Regions from separate parts of the Pseudoalteromonas sp. SWYJZ19 genome, predicted to be linked through region 2. Evidence: predicted binding sites of a transcription regulator. Region 2 holds the regulator's gene; the other holds the start of a gene.
The links. The regulator MetJ, encoded in region 2, represses methionine synthesis genes. The targets are predictions, from matches to a motif close to TAGACGTCTAGACGTCTA.

Region 1 (7,783 bases), on a different contig from region 2:
AAACGCTTGGTTAATTTGCGTTAGTACACCAGGGCGGTTGTGGTGCACGTGTAATAAACGGCTACGATTAGCAAGCTCTGGTAGTGATACCTCAGGAAAGTTAACAGCTGTAATAGTTGAGCCATTATCTGAGTATTTAGCCAGTTTACCCGCTACTTCAATACCAATGTTTTCTTGCGCTTCTTGTGTAGAACCACCAATGTGCGGCGTTAAAATAACATTGTCGAATTGGCGCAGTGGCGATACAAATTCTTCATCGTTAGATTTTGGCTCAGTAGGGAACACATCGATTGCTGCACCACTTAGTTTTTTCTCTGTTAGTGCTTCTGCAAGTGCATCAATATCAACAACAGTTCCGCGTGAAGCGTTGATCAAAATAGATCCCTGCTTCATAACAGCAAGTTCTGCACTACCAATAAGATTTTTAGTTTGCGGTGTTTCTGGTACGTGTAAACTAATAATATCAGAGCGTTGTAACAGCTGAGTTAGGTTGTGAACTTGTTTTGCATTACCGAGTGATAATTTATCTTCGATATCGTAAAACTCCACATTCATACCGATGTTTTCAGCCATAATACCTAGCTGAGTACCAATGTGACCGTAGCCAATAATACCTAAAGTTTTACCACGTGCTTCAAACGAACCATTTGCTGTTTTTAACCAGCCACCACGATGAGCCGCTGCATTACGCTCTGGAATACCGCGTAATAAAAGTAGGATTTCACCAAGTACAAGTTCAGCAACTGAACGAGTATTAGAAAATGGTGCGTTAAATACAGCAATACCGCGTTCGCGTGCTGCATCTAAATCAACTTGGTTTGTACCAATACAAAAACACCCAACAGCAACTAGCTTGTCAGCTGAGTCTAATACGGCTTGGTTAATATGAGTACGAGAACGAAGTCCTACAAAGTGAACATCTTTAATGCGCTCTTTTAATTCGTCCTCAGGTAAGGATGTTTTAACGTAGTCGATATTGCTGTAACCGTTACGTTTTAGCGTTTCAACAGCGCTTTGGTGAACACCTTCAAGCAAGAGAATTTTAATTTTGTCTTTTGCTAACGATACCTTACTCATAACCTCATCCTATTTAATTTGTGGCCCATTTTTAGTACCGATAATCACTTTATCAGCACCACGCATTGCAAATAGGCCGTTGGTAACTACGCCAACAATTGAATTTATTTGTGCTTCAAGTTGTTTAGCATTGGTAATTTTTAAGTTAAATACATCTAATATAACGTTACCGTTATCGGTAACTACGCCTTGGCGATAAACGGGGTCACCACCAAGCTTTAATAATTCTCGTGCAACGTAGCTGCGAGCCATTGGAATAACTTCTACCGGAAGCGGGAAGTCGCCTAATGTTTTTACTAATTTGGTGTCATCTACAATGCACACAAATTGTTTAGCTACAGCGGCTACTATTTTTTCGCGAGTGAGGGCTGCACCGCCACCTTTAATCATTTCGTTTTGGGCGTTTATTTCGTCAGCGCCGTCAACGTATACATCTAAAGCAGCAACGTTATTAAGCTCAAATACTTCAATACCTAACGCTTGTAAGCGCGCGGTTGAGGCTTCTGAGCTTGATACAGCGCCTACAATAGTGTCCTTTACTGAGCCAAGGGCATCAATAAAGTGATTAACAGTAGAGCCTGTACCCACACCTACAATAGTGTTTTCTTTTACAAACTCGAGTGCTGCCCAAGCAGCTGCTTTTTTTAATTCGTCTTGTGTCATTGCTTTGTGCTCATGTATGTCAGAAATATGCGGTTAGTAACTAAATTTAAATGTTACCAACAGTATGTTTTATCTGGGGTGATAATGGTTTTAAGTGGTACATCCCACGACTCGATTGGTAGAGCCTCAACTTTTTGGCATTCATGTGCAAGGCCAATTAGTTGTGGTTTTTGCCAATTTTGTTCGTGTAAACGTGCCAATGTCCGGTCGTAAAACCCACCTCCCATTCCTAGGCGATTACCTTGTTTGTCAAATGCAACTAATGGCATAAGGAGGTAATCAAGCACTGGTAATGGGCATATTTGAGAGCAGTTCAGCTTAGGCTCCAAGATACCATAGCGATTTGCTCTCATGGGTGAGTTTTTCTCATAGCGCTGAAATAGTAAATTAGCGCCATTGAATGGGTGTATTATAGGTAGGCAAACAGTATGGTTTAAACTCCGTAATTCTTTAATTAACAATGAGGTGTCGAGTTCTCCATCGTTACTTAAGTAAATGGCAATATGCTTTGAATTCGTTGTTTTTTCGCTTTTTAAATGTTGAATAAAATTCATTTTTAGCGATTGCGCAGCAATTATTTGCTGATTATTTGACAAGTTTTTACGGGTATTACGAATTTCTGCTCTTATTTTTGCGCGTTTATTACTCATTAAATTAATTAGCCATTCTTAAAAAGAGAATAAATCGGGAAAAATTAAAAAAACAGCCAGTACGACTAGCAAAATTGTGGCAGTTGCAATCAATGAATATAAAAGTAAGTTACTGCGTTTTTTAGGAGGCGCTAAATCATCATCTAGCATTAGATCGTCACCTTGCCATTCGTCAATACTTTCGTCTGGTGCTTTTAATTGAGCTTCAGGAAGTCGTTGCTCTAACTCGTCTAGCTTTTCTTCAAGGCGAATTAAGCTGCTAGTGATGTAATCGAGTGCATCAAAAATACGTTCGTCACGTTGGTTGTTATTTGCAGCAGGGTTTGAGCCATTTTGAATGATGTTTGAAACAGCTTGAAGCTTACTTTTAATGCCTAAGCCTGCTAGTAACTTAGCCTGTTTTAACGCTTTGTCTTTATCGCTTGGTGCAAACAGTGGCTTACCTTTAAAAAAAAGAGCTACTTTTTCATCTGATGTTTTTAATTTTGCAGCTAAATTTGTACATGCTATTTTTATGTCAACGTTATCGGCAAGTCCTGCAAATATAACGCGAAAGTTATCGGCCATTTAACTGTCCCTAAAGCTTTTATAATGAAATGAGTATATACCTAAAGTACAAAAGAATTCGAGGTCGATTTAATAGTTATTTTGTAGACGCGCTACAAACAATATAGCGAATAAGTTTTAGATGCAAAAACGGCCCTTAAAAGGGCCGTTTTTAATTTACTACAACAATTTTGGCTTAAAGGCCAGCAGCTGCGCGAAGTGCGTCTGCTTTATCTGTACGTTCCCATGGGAATTCGTCACGACCAAAGTGGCCGTAAGCCGCTGTAGGAAGGTAGATAGGGCGCTCTAAATCAAGCATTTGAATTAAGCCGTAAGGGCGCAGGTCAAAATGTTCACGAATAAGCTCGATTAAACGGCTTTCTTCTAGCTTGCTTGTACCAAACGTTTCAACGCTGATAGAAGTAGGCTCTGCAACACCAATTGCGTAAGAAACTTGCAGCTCACACTTGTCAGCAAGACCAGCAGCAACAATGTTTTTAGCAACGTAACGTGCAGCGTATGCTGCTGAACGGTCAACTTTTGATGGATCTTTACCAGAGAATGCACCACCACCGTGACGAGCCATACCACCGTATGTATCTACAATGATTTTACGACCAGTTAAACCACAATCGCCCATTGGTCCGCCAATTACAAAGCGACCTGTTGGGTTAATGAAAAACTTAGTTGCACTTGTAATAAGTTCTGCAGGAAGTACCGGCTTGATGATTGTTTCCATCACCGCTTCTACTAAATCTTTTTGTGAAATATCTTCGCTGTGCTGAGTAGAAAGTACTACAGCATCAATACCTACTGGTTTGCCATTTTCGTATGCAAAAGTAACTTGAGATTTTGCATCTGGGCGTAACCAGTTAAGCTCGCCGCTTTTACGAACCTCAGCTTGGCGCTGAACTAAACGGTGTGAGTAAGTAATTGGAGCAGGCATTAGTACTTCTGTCTCGTTACATGCGTAACCAAACATTAAGCCTTGGTCGCCAGCGCCTTGTTCTTCTGGGCTAGTACGGTCAACACCTTGGTTAATGTCAGGAGACTGTTTACCAATAGTGTTTAAAATTGCACATGAATCGGCATCAAAGCCCATGTCAGAATTTGTGTAGCCAATGTCACGAATTGTTTTACGTGTAATTTCTTCGATATCAACCCATGCGCTAGTAGTGATTTCACCACCAACCATAACCATACCGGTTTTTACGTAAGTTTCGCATGCAACACGGGCATGAGAGTCTTGCTCTAGGATAGCATCAAGTACCGCATCAGAGATTTGATCGGCGATTTTATCCGGATGACCTTCAGAAACTGATTCAGAAGTAAATAAATGTTTTGCCATTGTAATTCTGCTCACAAATATTGCGCTTCACAAACGTCGGTATTAGCGCTAAAAAATTAAGGGGCGTATTTTATCGAAAACAAAACACCTTGCATAGTGTTTTTACGCCTAGACGTCTAAATAAAATTACTAATAACTTTTTGGTCTTAAAAAATATTCATAATGCTCCCTTTTATAGGGTTTTTAATTGCACACCGCCCCCACAATAAGTAAGAATGGTCGGTATAAACAAACCCAAGTTACTTGGGTGCATAAACAAACACATAAATACCCGCGCAAATACACATAAAGGTAGGAGAATTCATGCCATCTCGCAAAGAACTTGCAAATGCTATTCGCGTCTTGTCAATGGACGCAGTACAAAAGGCCAAATCTGGTCACCCTGGAGCCCCTATGGGCATGGCTGATATCGCAGAAGTATTATGGCGCGATTATCTAAAACATAACCCAACGAATCCAGAGTGGGCTGACCGTGACAGATTTATTCTTTCAAACGGCCACGGTTCAATGCTTATATATTCTCTATTGCACCTAAGTGGTTACGACTTACCGCTAGACGAAATTAAAAACTTCCGTCAAATGCATTCTAAAACACCAGGTCACCCTGAGTATGGCTATGCACCAGGAATCGAAACTACTACGGGTCCATTAGGTCAAGGGATCACAAATGCAGTAGGTATGGCAATTGCTGAAAAAGCACTTGCTGCACAGTTTAACCGTGAAGGTCACGATATTGTTGATCACTTTACCTATGCATTTATGGGCGACGGTTGCCTAATGGAAGGTATTTCACATGAAGCAGGTTCACTTGCTGGCACATTAGGCCTTGGTAAACTTGTTGCGTTTTGGGATGACAACGGCATTTCAATCGATGGTGAAGTAGAAGGTTGGTTTACCGATGATACACCAGCGCGCTTTAAAGCATACGGCTGGCATGTAATTAGTGGTGTTGATGGCCACGACAGCGATGCTGTAAGTGCTGCAATTGCAGAGGCTAAGAGCGTTACCGACAAGCCATCACTAATTTGTTGTAAAACAATTATTGGTTACGGCTCACCTAATAAATCAGGTAGCCACGATTGTCATGGTGCTCCACTGGGTGATGACGAAATTAAAGCGTCTCGCGAATTTTTAGGTTGGACTGGCGATGCGTTCGAAATTCCTGATGATATTTACGCACAATGGGATAGCAAAGAAAAAGGCCAACAGCTTGAATCAAGCTGGGACGAAAAATTTGCAGCATACGCAAAAGCATACCCAGAGCTAGCGTCAGAATACAAGCGTCGTATTAACAACGAACTTCCTGGCGATTGGGCTGAAAAATCTCAAGCGTATATTGAGCAATTACAAGCAAACCCAGCAAACCCAGCGTCTCGTAAAGCATCGCAAAATGCATTAAATGCGTTCGGTCCGTTATTACCAGAATTTATGGGTGGCTCAGCCGATTTAGCTGGCTCAAACTTAACAATTTGGGATGGCTCTAAAGGTTTAACACGCGATGATGCAAGCGGTAACTACATTTACTACGGTGTGCGTGAGTTTGGTATGTCGGCCATCATGAATGGTATTGCCCTTCATAAAGGCTTTATTCCTTACGGTGCTACGTTTTTAATGTTTGTTGAATACGCAAAAAATGCTGTACGTATGGCTGCATTAATGAAGCAACCAAGCATTTTTGTATACACGCACGATTCTATTGGTTTAGGTGAAGATGGTCCAACTCACCAACCAGTAGAGCAAATTGCAAGCATGCGTTTAACGCCTAACTTATACAACTGGCGGCCGTGTGACCAAGTTGAGTCGGCAATTGCATGGCAACAAGCTATTGAGCGTAAAGATGGTCCTACATCATTAATCTTTACTCGTCAAGGTCTTGAGCAACAAGCACGTGACGCACAGCAATTAGCAGATGTTAAAAAGGGGGGTTACATCCTTAGCTGTGACGGCAATCCAGAGATTATCTTTATTGCGACGGGCTCTGAAGTGCAACTAGCACAAGATTCAGCAAGCGAACTACGCAGCCAAGGTAAAAAGGTACGTGTTGTATCTATGCCATGTACTGATGCCTTTGAAGATCAAAGCGCAGCATACAAAGAAAGCGTATTACCGGCATCTGTTTCACGTCGCGTAGCAGTAGAAGCAGGTATTGCTGACTACTGGTACAAGTACGTAGGCCTAAACGGCGCAGTAGTAGGTATGACTACCTTTGGTGAGTCAGCACCTGCAGGCGAGCTGTTTGAGCACTTTGGTTTTACAGTGGCAAACATTGTAAGCAAAGCAAACGAGCTTTTTTAATAGTATTTGATTAAATAAAGTAAGTAATTGAAAAGCCCGCACTGTGAAAAACAGCGCGGGCTTTTTTGTTTGAATAACTGTAAAAGCGTTGCTTTAAAACGCCAGCAAGCTGGGCGTCTACAGGGAGTTTAATACCAATCTGCTTATATATGGGGTCTATTAAACGTTAAGAAAATTACGCTAGAACTAGGCAAAAGTTTTTATATCTAGTTGTTCTAAATAAAAAACTTTTAACGACGTTATAGTGCAATTTAATTCGTTAAATTGATCAAAGATTTATGCAGGTTGGTATAATTTTGAGTGGTAGGCGAAGAGTTTGCTCACGTGGGAAGGCAGCTTCTAATTTATTTAATATTACCCAAAGGGCTGCTTTGAATACTTTAAGTGAGTAACTTTCAATACGCTTCTCTTGCAAGCTATTTACCTATCAGGCAAGGTAGTGCGATAAAATTTATAAATAAAAATCTTAAATTAATAGCAGGAGCTAAAAATGCCAAAGTTCGATAACGTAAGTGTAGTAAAAAAAGCCAATGTATATTTTGACGGAAAAGTATCAAGCCGTACCGTTATTTTAGGTGATGGCGAAGCGAAAACGTTAGGCTTTATGCAACCAGGTGAGTTTGTTTTTGATACAAACCAAAAAGAATGCATGGAGCTTTTAGCTGGCCAATGGGATATTTTATTACCAGGCGCGAGCGAATGGAAAACATTTAATGCAGGTGAATCGTTTAATGTAGATGCAAACGTAAGCTTTAAAGTAAAAGTATCTGACTTTGCTGATTACTGTTGTTCGTACACAGATTAATCAATCAGAGCTTAAATTAAGTAGACGTCTGAAAGCCCATGCAATGTGGGCTTTGCATAAACTTTGCGCAACACATGATTTAAATCACCAAAAGCCGTAAATAACCCTCAAATATCTCTCTTTTTTCCTTGTGTTAATCTAAATAGCCCCCAATACTAATTGTAGGTAACAAATAAAAGGATACCCTATGAAAATTAATCTTTCTGGTCACCATGTTGAAGTTACTGACTCTATTAGAGAGCACATCAACGAAAAATTTTCAAAAATCGAGAGCCATTTCCCATCGCTTATTGCGCTCGATATTATTTTGTCTAAAGAGCATCATAAGATCCAAGCTGAAATTAGCACAAATTACGAAGGCACGCGCATATCGGTAAAAGGGGAAAACGAAGTTATGTA
Region 2 (7,783 bases):
ATCACTTACTAAAATTTGGTTTTAAAGACGCTGACATTAATCGTAGTGAATCATTAGCACTTGGTAGTGCTTCTATTACCCCGCTTGAACTTGCAAGAGGCATGAGCACATTTGCCAATGGCGGTCATTTAATTGAACCTTACTTTATCTCAGAAATTCAAGACGCTTACGGCAATATATTGTTTAAAGCAAACCCTGCTCTTGCCTGTGACGAAGAGCCTTTGCCAACACACAATGCTCTCTCGATGCATAATAGTGATGATGAAATGGAGCAAACGAAAAAATGTGCGCCGAGAATTATTTCTAAGCAAAATGCATTTTTAATTGCTGATGCTATGAATAGTGCAATTTGGGGGGGTGGTAGCTGGGCTCATAAAACAGGTTGGAGTGGAACCGGTTGGCGAGCACAAGCGCTAGATCGTCGCGATATTTCAGGTAAAACAGGCACAACTAATGACTCAGTAGATACCTGGTTTAGCGGTTTTAATAGTAATGTGATGACCTCAGTTTGGGTTGGCTTTGATAATCCGGGCAACGCTCTTGGTCGCTCTACATATAACAACAACCTAGATAGCAGCCAAATATCAGGTGCGGAATCTGGCGCTAAAACCGCGCAGCCAGCATGGGTTGAATTTATGAAAGCGGCACTTGAAGGCAAGCCTGAAGCCCCAATTGAGCCGCCTGAGGGACTTGTTTCTATTCGTATTGATTTAGCTACCGGCTTACTTAGCCATAAAAATGATTACACGAGTCGATTTGAATATTTTGAAAAAGGTACTGCACCTACAAAGTATGTGCTATCTCAGCCTAACGATATATTTGAAGAAGACACTAAAACAGAAGAAGAGCTATTTTAATAATATGTATGTAATACAAAAACGGCAGCTTATTTAAGCTGCCGTTTTTGTTTAAACCAAAGGTTTATTTTAAGTTTTGAACAAGCCAATATAAATCAGAGTGCACACCCGCGGCGGTCACTTCTCTACCCGCTCCTGGCCCCTGAATCACTAATGCGTTATCGCTATACCATTTGCTATTAATTACAAAAATATTATCGCCAGGTGTAAGGTTTGCTAATGCATCGCCATTAGGCACATACGCTATTCCCACTTTAGCAATTACTTCACCTTGTGTGATTTCTAACAAGCCCGTATATCTAAGTACTAAATTTTTAGACTTTGCTGTCACTGCATGCTCTTCGATGAACGCGTCTAGCTGTGCTTTTTTATTTAAAAAGTCATCCCAACTTCCCAGCGCAAGTTCATCTGGCATCAATGCCGATAAGCTAATATCGTCAAGTTCAAGCTCAACACCTAGCTCTCGAGCTAAAATAAGTAGCTTACGCTGCATATCTCGCCCAGATAAATCTTCGCGAGGGTCTGGCTCTGTGAATCCCATTTTCTGAGCTTCCAGTAGCAACTCAGAAAATGGCCTTGTTCCATCATATTTACTGCATAACCACGAAAGCGTGCCTGAGAAAACACCTTCTATACGTGTTATTTTATCGCCACTATTTTGCAAATCAGCCAAAGCAAAGTTAATAGGTAAGCCAGCGCCTACACTGGTGTTATATCGCCAATGTAAATTACGTTCTTTAATATTACTACGAAGTGCTTTATACCAAGTAGTAGGTGCTGTTCCAGCGTATTTATTAGCACTAATTAAATGACAGTTTCTATCTACAAAGTCTGGATATAACAAGCTAAATTGTTCACTTGCGGTAATATCAATTACAATTTTATGCTCGTAATCGAGCTCATTTATAGCATTCAGTAAATCTGCAGATTGATAGCTATTTGCCTCATGCTGCCATTGAGTTTTCCATTGCTGTGTATTAATACCACTTGCATTAAACAGCATTTTTTTAGAGCGAATTAGACCGACTAATTTAATACTAAAGTCATCCGATAAACGCTCAAATTGTGCCGATAACTGTTTAATGAAAACGTCGCCAACGTTACCAAGCCCCGCAACTATAATTGCGATTTCTTGGCCTTTATTAATTAGCTTATCGTGTAAGTCACTTTGTATATCACTATCTATAAATTGATCGGTAAGCAATAAAGCATAGCCAGTATCTTGATGGACAAAACGAGGTTTTATGCTGTGGAGTTTTAATAAATCTAATGCTTGTAAGCTTAATGTATTAACGTCTTGCTCAAGCGCTACAATTGCACAACCGTTTAAATTTGACTCGCTAATATTTGCCCTACCCGCAAAGTAATTAATAACTTGATATGTTTGTGCAGCCGGTACTACTAAATACACTTCACCATTATGGTTAAAGTGATGAAGGCTATGCTGAATAAGCTGACTAACACTTGCAACCTCACCTTCACTTAACCCTTCAACCATTAATAGGTCAACATTTTGCAACGTGGTTATAAAGCGCTTTTTCTTCGCTGAACCTTCTTTTACTATATCTGTTGGACTTGCTTGTACGTCAAAACTACTGCGAACAGCTAGCTTAATATCTGTGTTTTTAAGTGGCGATAGTGTTTTTGCATGTAATACAGGGTTACCCAAACGAGCTAATAAATTAGCCTGTCCACGGCAAATTTTGCCGTACTTAATCGCTTTTTGTACCTTGCGAGGATCAGTGCTATACACCCCCTGTGTATCAGTCCAAATACATACTTGCTTAGCATGGCAATAATTTGCAAGTAGTGTTGCACTGTAGTCACTGCCATTTCGGCCAAGCGTTACTGTCTCGCCTTTGATATCTGCGGCAATAAACCCAGTAACAACATTTATTTTATTAGGCAAAATTAACTGCCCACATTGCTGCGCATTTTGCGCATGCATTAATTCGCCATCATTTAAGGTAAAAAGAGTACGTGCATCTTGAGCGCATGCCTCAATATTTAGCTGCTGTAAATAAGTAGCGAGTAAACGTGCTGACCACAGTTCGCCATGTGCAAGCAATGCAGCCTCTTTTAGCTGCTCAGCTTGAGCAAGTTCTGCAATATAGCTAAGTTCGATACTTAGTGTTTTAAGTGCACTTCGTTTTAAATCGGCTTCTAATAGCTGCTCTATTAAATCACTTTGATGGTTATTTAACTGCAGTAAAATATCAGCGACTGCTTGAGTATCTTGTTTTTGATAGCTTTGCCAAAGTAATACTAGCGTATCGGTTGTCTTACCCGCAGCCGATACCACAACACAGTCGCCCGTCTGAGTATGCCCAATAATTATTTTAGCTACGCTTTGATAGCGCTCACTTGAGCTTAAGCTTGAACCACCAAATTTATGTACACAATTGACCATATTTATACCAATTCGCTTAATTAAGTTGTCTATTTTGAGGATAAGAAAACCGTGTCGATAACAAGGCAAAAATTTCGTTGTTTAGTTGTTCTATATGAGAAATTTTTAACGAAGTTAGCGTGCGGTTTAATCCCTCAAATTGATTAGGTATTATTGCGGATTGGTATTACTTACCAAAGCGCCGGACGGGCTGCACTTAATTTAACGTTACCACCAGGAGTGCCTGCTCCTTTGCCTACACGGCCAACATTTTTATTTTGCCCTGGTTTTACAAGTTCAAACACTCGTTCAAAATCAGCGACTAAATCGTGTATATCTTCAATACCTACCGAAATACGAATAAGCGTATCGCCCACACCCGCTTCTAAACGTGCTGTTGCCTCCATACCTGCGTGCGTCATAGTTGCAGGGTGACAAATTAAGCTCTCTACGCCACCTAGTGACTCAGCTAAACTAAACGTTTTAAGGCTAGTTAAAAATGCCGCAGCGTCGTTTATATCGCCTTTAATATCAAAACTCACCATGCCACCAAAACCAAGTTGCTGTGCTTTAGCCAGCTCATGTTGAGGATGTGACTCAAGACCTGGGTAGTAAACTTGGCTTACATATTCAGAGCTTTCAAGATACTTAGCTATTGCCAGTGCATTTTCTTGATGCTGCCTTAGGCGCACATTTAAAGTACGTAAACCACGAAGCGTTAAATAGCTATCAAAAGGCGCACCCGTAATACCAATGTTATTAGCCCACCAAGCAAGCTCATCGCCTAACTCTTGTGTTGCGGCAATAACAGCGCCGCCTACTACATCTGAGTGTCCGTTAATGTATTTAGTGGTTGAATGCACCACAATATCTACACCAAACTTAAGAGGATTTTGTAAAGCAGGCGACAAAAACGTGTTATCTGCAGCCACCAATGCACCGCATTGCTTTGCAACATCGGTCACCGCTTTAATATCTGTTAAACGAAGTACTGGGTTACTTGGGGTTTCTATCCAAATAAGCTTAGGTTTAATTACTAAAATTTGTTGAAGGCTTTCTTCTTTTGTTAAATCTAATATTTCGAGCTTTAGTAGTCCGCGTTTTTGTAAAGATGTAAATAAACGATAGCTGCCACCATAACAATCATGTGGAATTACTAACGTATCGTCACTATTAAGTAGCTGAGTAGCTAAATGCACGGCAGCCATGCCTGTAGCTGTAATTATGCCACGAGCGCCACCTTCAAGCTTAGCAAGCGTCTCAGCTAAAATATCACGATTAGGATTACCGCTACGACCATAATCATACTCACGCTTAGTATCAAAGTCGGCAAACGAATAAGTAGTCGATAAATAAATTGGCGGTACCACCGCACCATGATGTTTATCAGCATCAACGCCGTTACGTACAGCAATGGTCGCTTTGTTTTTTTCGCTCATATTCGTCACCTGATTAATTTGGATGTTTAGACGTCTAAAAGAGTAAGTTATCCGTTTTGATAAGTCAAAGTATTTTAAAGCTCTAGATGGCTAAAAGTAGAAGGGGCTTCTGCGAATAACACATTTTAGCTCACAAAAGTGTGCTTATCTTTACACCTACAATAGGCTTATTAAGATAGATCGGTATCTATTATTTGACTATCTTTTTTAAATCGATAGAATTTCACGCATATTTACACGCTTTTTATACCGTGTGAGAAATTAATAATCTGAGGCAACGATACATCTTATGGCTAAATGGAATGGTGAGTATATTCACCCATACGCAGAACACGGTAAAAAATCAGAGCAAGTTAAAAAGATCACCGTTTCGATCCCGCTAAATGTATTAAAGGTATTAACTGACGAACGTACACGTCGTCAAATCAATAACCTTCGCCATGCTACAAATAGTGAATTGCTATGTGAGGCATTTTTGCATGCTTTTACTGGCCAACCTTTACCAAATGACGATGACTTACGTAAAGATAACGCCGAAAAAGTACCAGAAGAAGTTAAAAAAATAATGCAAGAAATGGGTCTAGAAGTACCCGTTTTAAACGAAGAATAAATATTACAAAGACAAAAAAACCTCAGTAATTACTGAGGTTTTTTTATGTCTAAATTTTATTGCATAGCTCTACTGTATAGATTTACTGCATATAGTTTTCAGGTAGCTCAATTTGTGCAACACCTGACTCAATTGCAGCAAGTGCAACAGCTCTTGCTATACGCGGCAGTAAACGTGGATCCATTGGTTTTGGAATAATATACTGCGCACCAAATTCTAGTTTATCTACTCCAGCGGCTTTTAAAACTTCTGCAGGTACTGGCTCTTTGGCAATACTTCGAATAGCATCTACTGCAGCAATTTTCATTTCATCGTTAATAGCACTTGCACGTACATCAAGTGCACCACGGAAAATAAACGGGAAACATAAAACATTATTAACTTGGTTAGGGTAATCAGAGCGCCCTGTTGCCATGATTAAATCGTTGCGTGCGCCGTGCGCAAGTGCAGGATCAATCTCAGGATCTGGGTTTGAACATGCAAACACAACTGGTTTTGCAGCCATTAGCTTTAAATCTTCAGCCGCTAATAAGTTAGGACCAGAAACACCCACAAACACATCAGCATCTGCAATTACATCTTGCAATGTACGCTTATCGGTATTGTTAGCAAAAAGCTGTTTATATTCATTTAAGTCATCGCGGCGGGTATGAATAACACCTTTGCGGTCAAGCATATAAATGTGTTCACGCAGTGCACCACACTTAATTAACAGCTCCATACACGCAACAGCGGCAGCGCCTGCACCTAAACATACAATAATTGCATCTTCAATTGACTTACCTTGTACTTCCAGCGCATTTAACATACCAGCAGCCGTTACAATGGCAGTACCGTGTTGATCATCATGAAAAACAGGAATGCTACAACGCTCTATTAATGCTTTTTCAATTTCAAAACACTCTGGTGCTTTAATATCTTCAAGGTTAATACCACCGAATGTGTCGGCAATATTGGCAACCGTATTAATAAAGTCTTCTGTTGTTTTGTGCTTAACTTCAATATCGATAGAATCAAGCCCTGCAAAACGTTTAAACAATAGCGCTTTACCTTCCATTACAGGCTTAGACGCTAAAGGACCTAAATTACCAAGGCCTAGAATTGCAGTACCATTAGTAATAACCGCAACCATGTTACCTTTACCCGTATATTTATAAGCATTTGCAGGATCTGCAGCTATTTCACGTACAGGTTCGGCAACACCTGGGCTATACGCAAGTGCAAGATCATGAGCCGTTTCAGCTGGTTTTGTAAGCTCAATGCTAATTTTACCTGGTACGGGATGTGAGTGGTAATGTAGTGCTTGTTCACGAAAGTCAGACATAACGCGATGGTATCCTGCAATTTAAGTTAAAGTGAGAGATGGAGTCTTGGGGTACGATACCCTTATTATTTTTAAATTCCAAGCAATATCAGGTCTATCCTGTTATATGCTATATCCTATAATTTTAAGAGGTTTTTCAGTAACTTTGCAGGATTATATCAACATTTAATAAATAAAAATTCACCTAAAAAGTAAGTTTTAAGGTGCTTTTATGCCTATCAAAATCTTATAAAATGTATACTTAAAGTATCAGCATAAACTTAGAATAACAGCCTACTACCCTACTTTAAAAACAGATAAGCCCACGTTAGATACTTTTATCAACCTAGTTAAAAATTGTACTATTTAAAATATAGAGAATATCTATCGATTTGTCTGTAAAGGATTATGCATACTCAGAATAAGAATAGGAAATAGTTATGCAAAAGGAGGGGATAGTTAAAATCAACGAAATAATACCAATCTGCTTATATATGGGGTCTATTTAACGTTAAGAAAATTACGCTAGAACTAGGCAAAAATTTTTGTATCTAGTTGTTCTAAATAAAAATTTTTTAACGACGTTATAGTGCAATTTAATTCGTTAAATTGCTCAAAGATTTATGTAGGTTAGTTTAAGATAATAAATAACAAATTTTAGGCACAAAAAAAGCACCCTAAGGTGCTTTTTTTAACTAAACAGCAATAATTACTTCTTGCTGGCAAGTGCACCAAAGCGCTTGTTGAAGCGATCAACACGTCCGCCAGTGTCTAAAACTTTTTGCTTACCAGTGTAAAACGGGTGACACGCAGAACATACGTCTAAGTGAATGTCTTTACAAAGAGTTGAGCTAGTTTCGAATTTATTTCCACATGAACATGTTGCAGAAATTACTTCGTACTTAGGGTGAATACCTTCTTTCATAGGAACCTCTAGTTAAGGCCGCATCGCTCTCCAAACCCGGAGTTTGGCACCATACGTCGTTAAAACAAATTTGTTGGTGGCGGATTTTATCCAACAACCTCCCCCCACACAAGTATTTATTTATATTTTTGCCAAAAAAGTGAACAATCTCTTTCTCAAGCACTATTGCTAGTAGGTTTTTAGCGTTATTTTTAGTACATTACAGCATTAATTTTACGGGTTGAGTTGTTATGAGTTTTGTTGAAGTTGCTATTAAAGTC

Region 1: a site for MetJ is predicted at 4,386-4,403, ahead of metK (methionine adenosyltransferase). Genes of this name have one in related genera too.

Annotation. Positions count from the first base shown of each region.
Region 1 covers NZ_JADYXI010000013.1:106,195-113,977, reverse strand. Annotated here, with positions in the region: gene serA (phosphoglycerate dehydrogenase) at 1-1,077, opposite strand, end outside; gene rpiA (ribose-5-phosphate isomerase RpiA) at 1,087-1,740, opposite strand; gene I6F45_RS13855 (5-formyltetrahydrofolate cyclo-ligase) at 1,794-2,390, opposite strand; gene I6F45_RS13850 (hypothetical protein) at 2,409-2,957, opposite strand; gene metK (methionine adenosyltransferase) at 3,133-4,284, opposite strand; gene tkt (transketolase) at 4,588-6,579, shown strand; gene ppnP (pyrimidine/purine nucleoside phosphorylase) at 7,070-7,384, shown strand; gene hpf (ribosome hibernation-promoting factor, HPF/YfiA family) at 7,572-7,783, shown strand, end outside.
Region 2 covers NZ_JADYXI010000018.1:71,891-79,673, reverse strand. Annotated here, with positions in the region: gene I6F45_RS16340 (penicillin-binding protein 1A) at 1-857, shown strand, start outside; gene metL (bifunctional aspartate kinase/homoserine dehydrogenase II) at 922-3,267, opposite strand; gene metB (cystathionine gamma-synthase) at 3,438-4,685, opposite strand; gene metJ (met regulon transcriptional regulator MetJ) at 4,975-5,295, shown strand; gene I6F45_RS16320 (malic enzyme-like NAD(P)-binding protein) at 5,378-6,619, opposite strand; gene rpmE (50S ribosomal protein L31) at 7,308-7,523, opposite strand; gene priA (primosomal protein N') at 7,754-7,783, shown strand, end outside.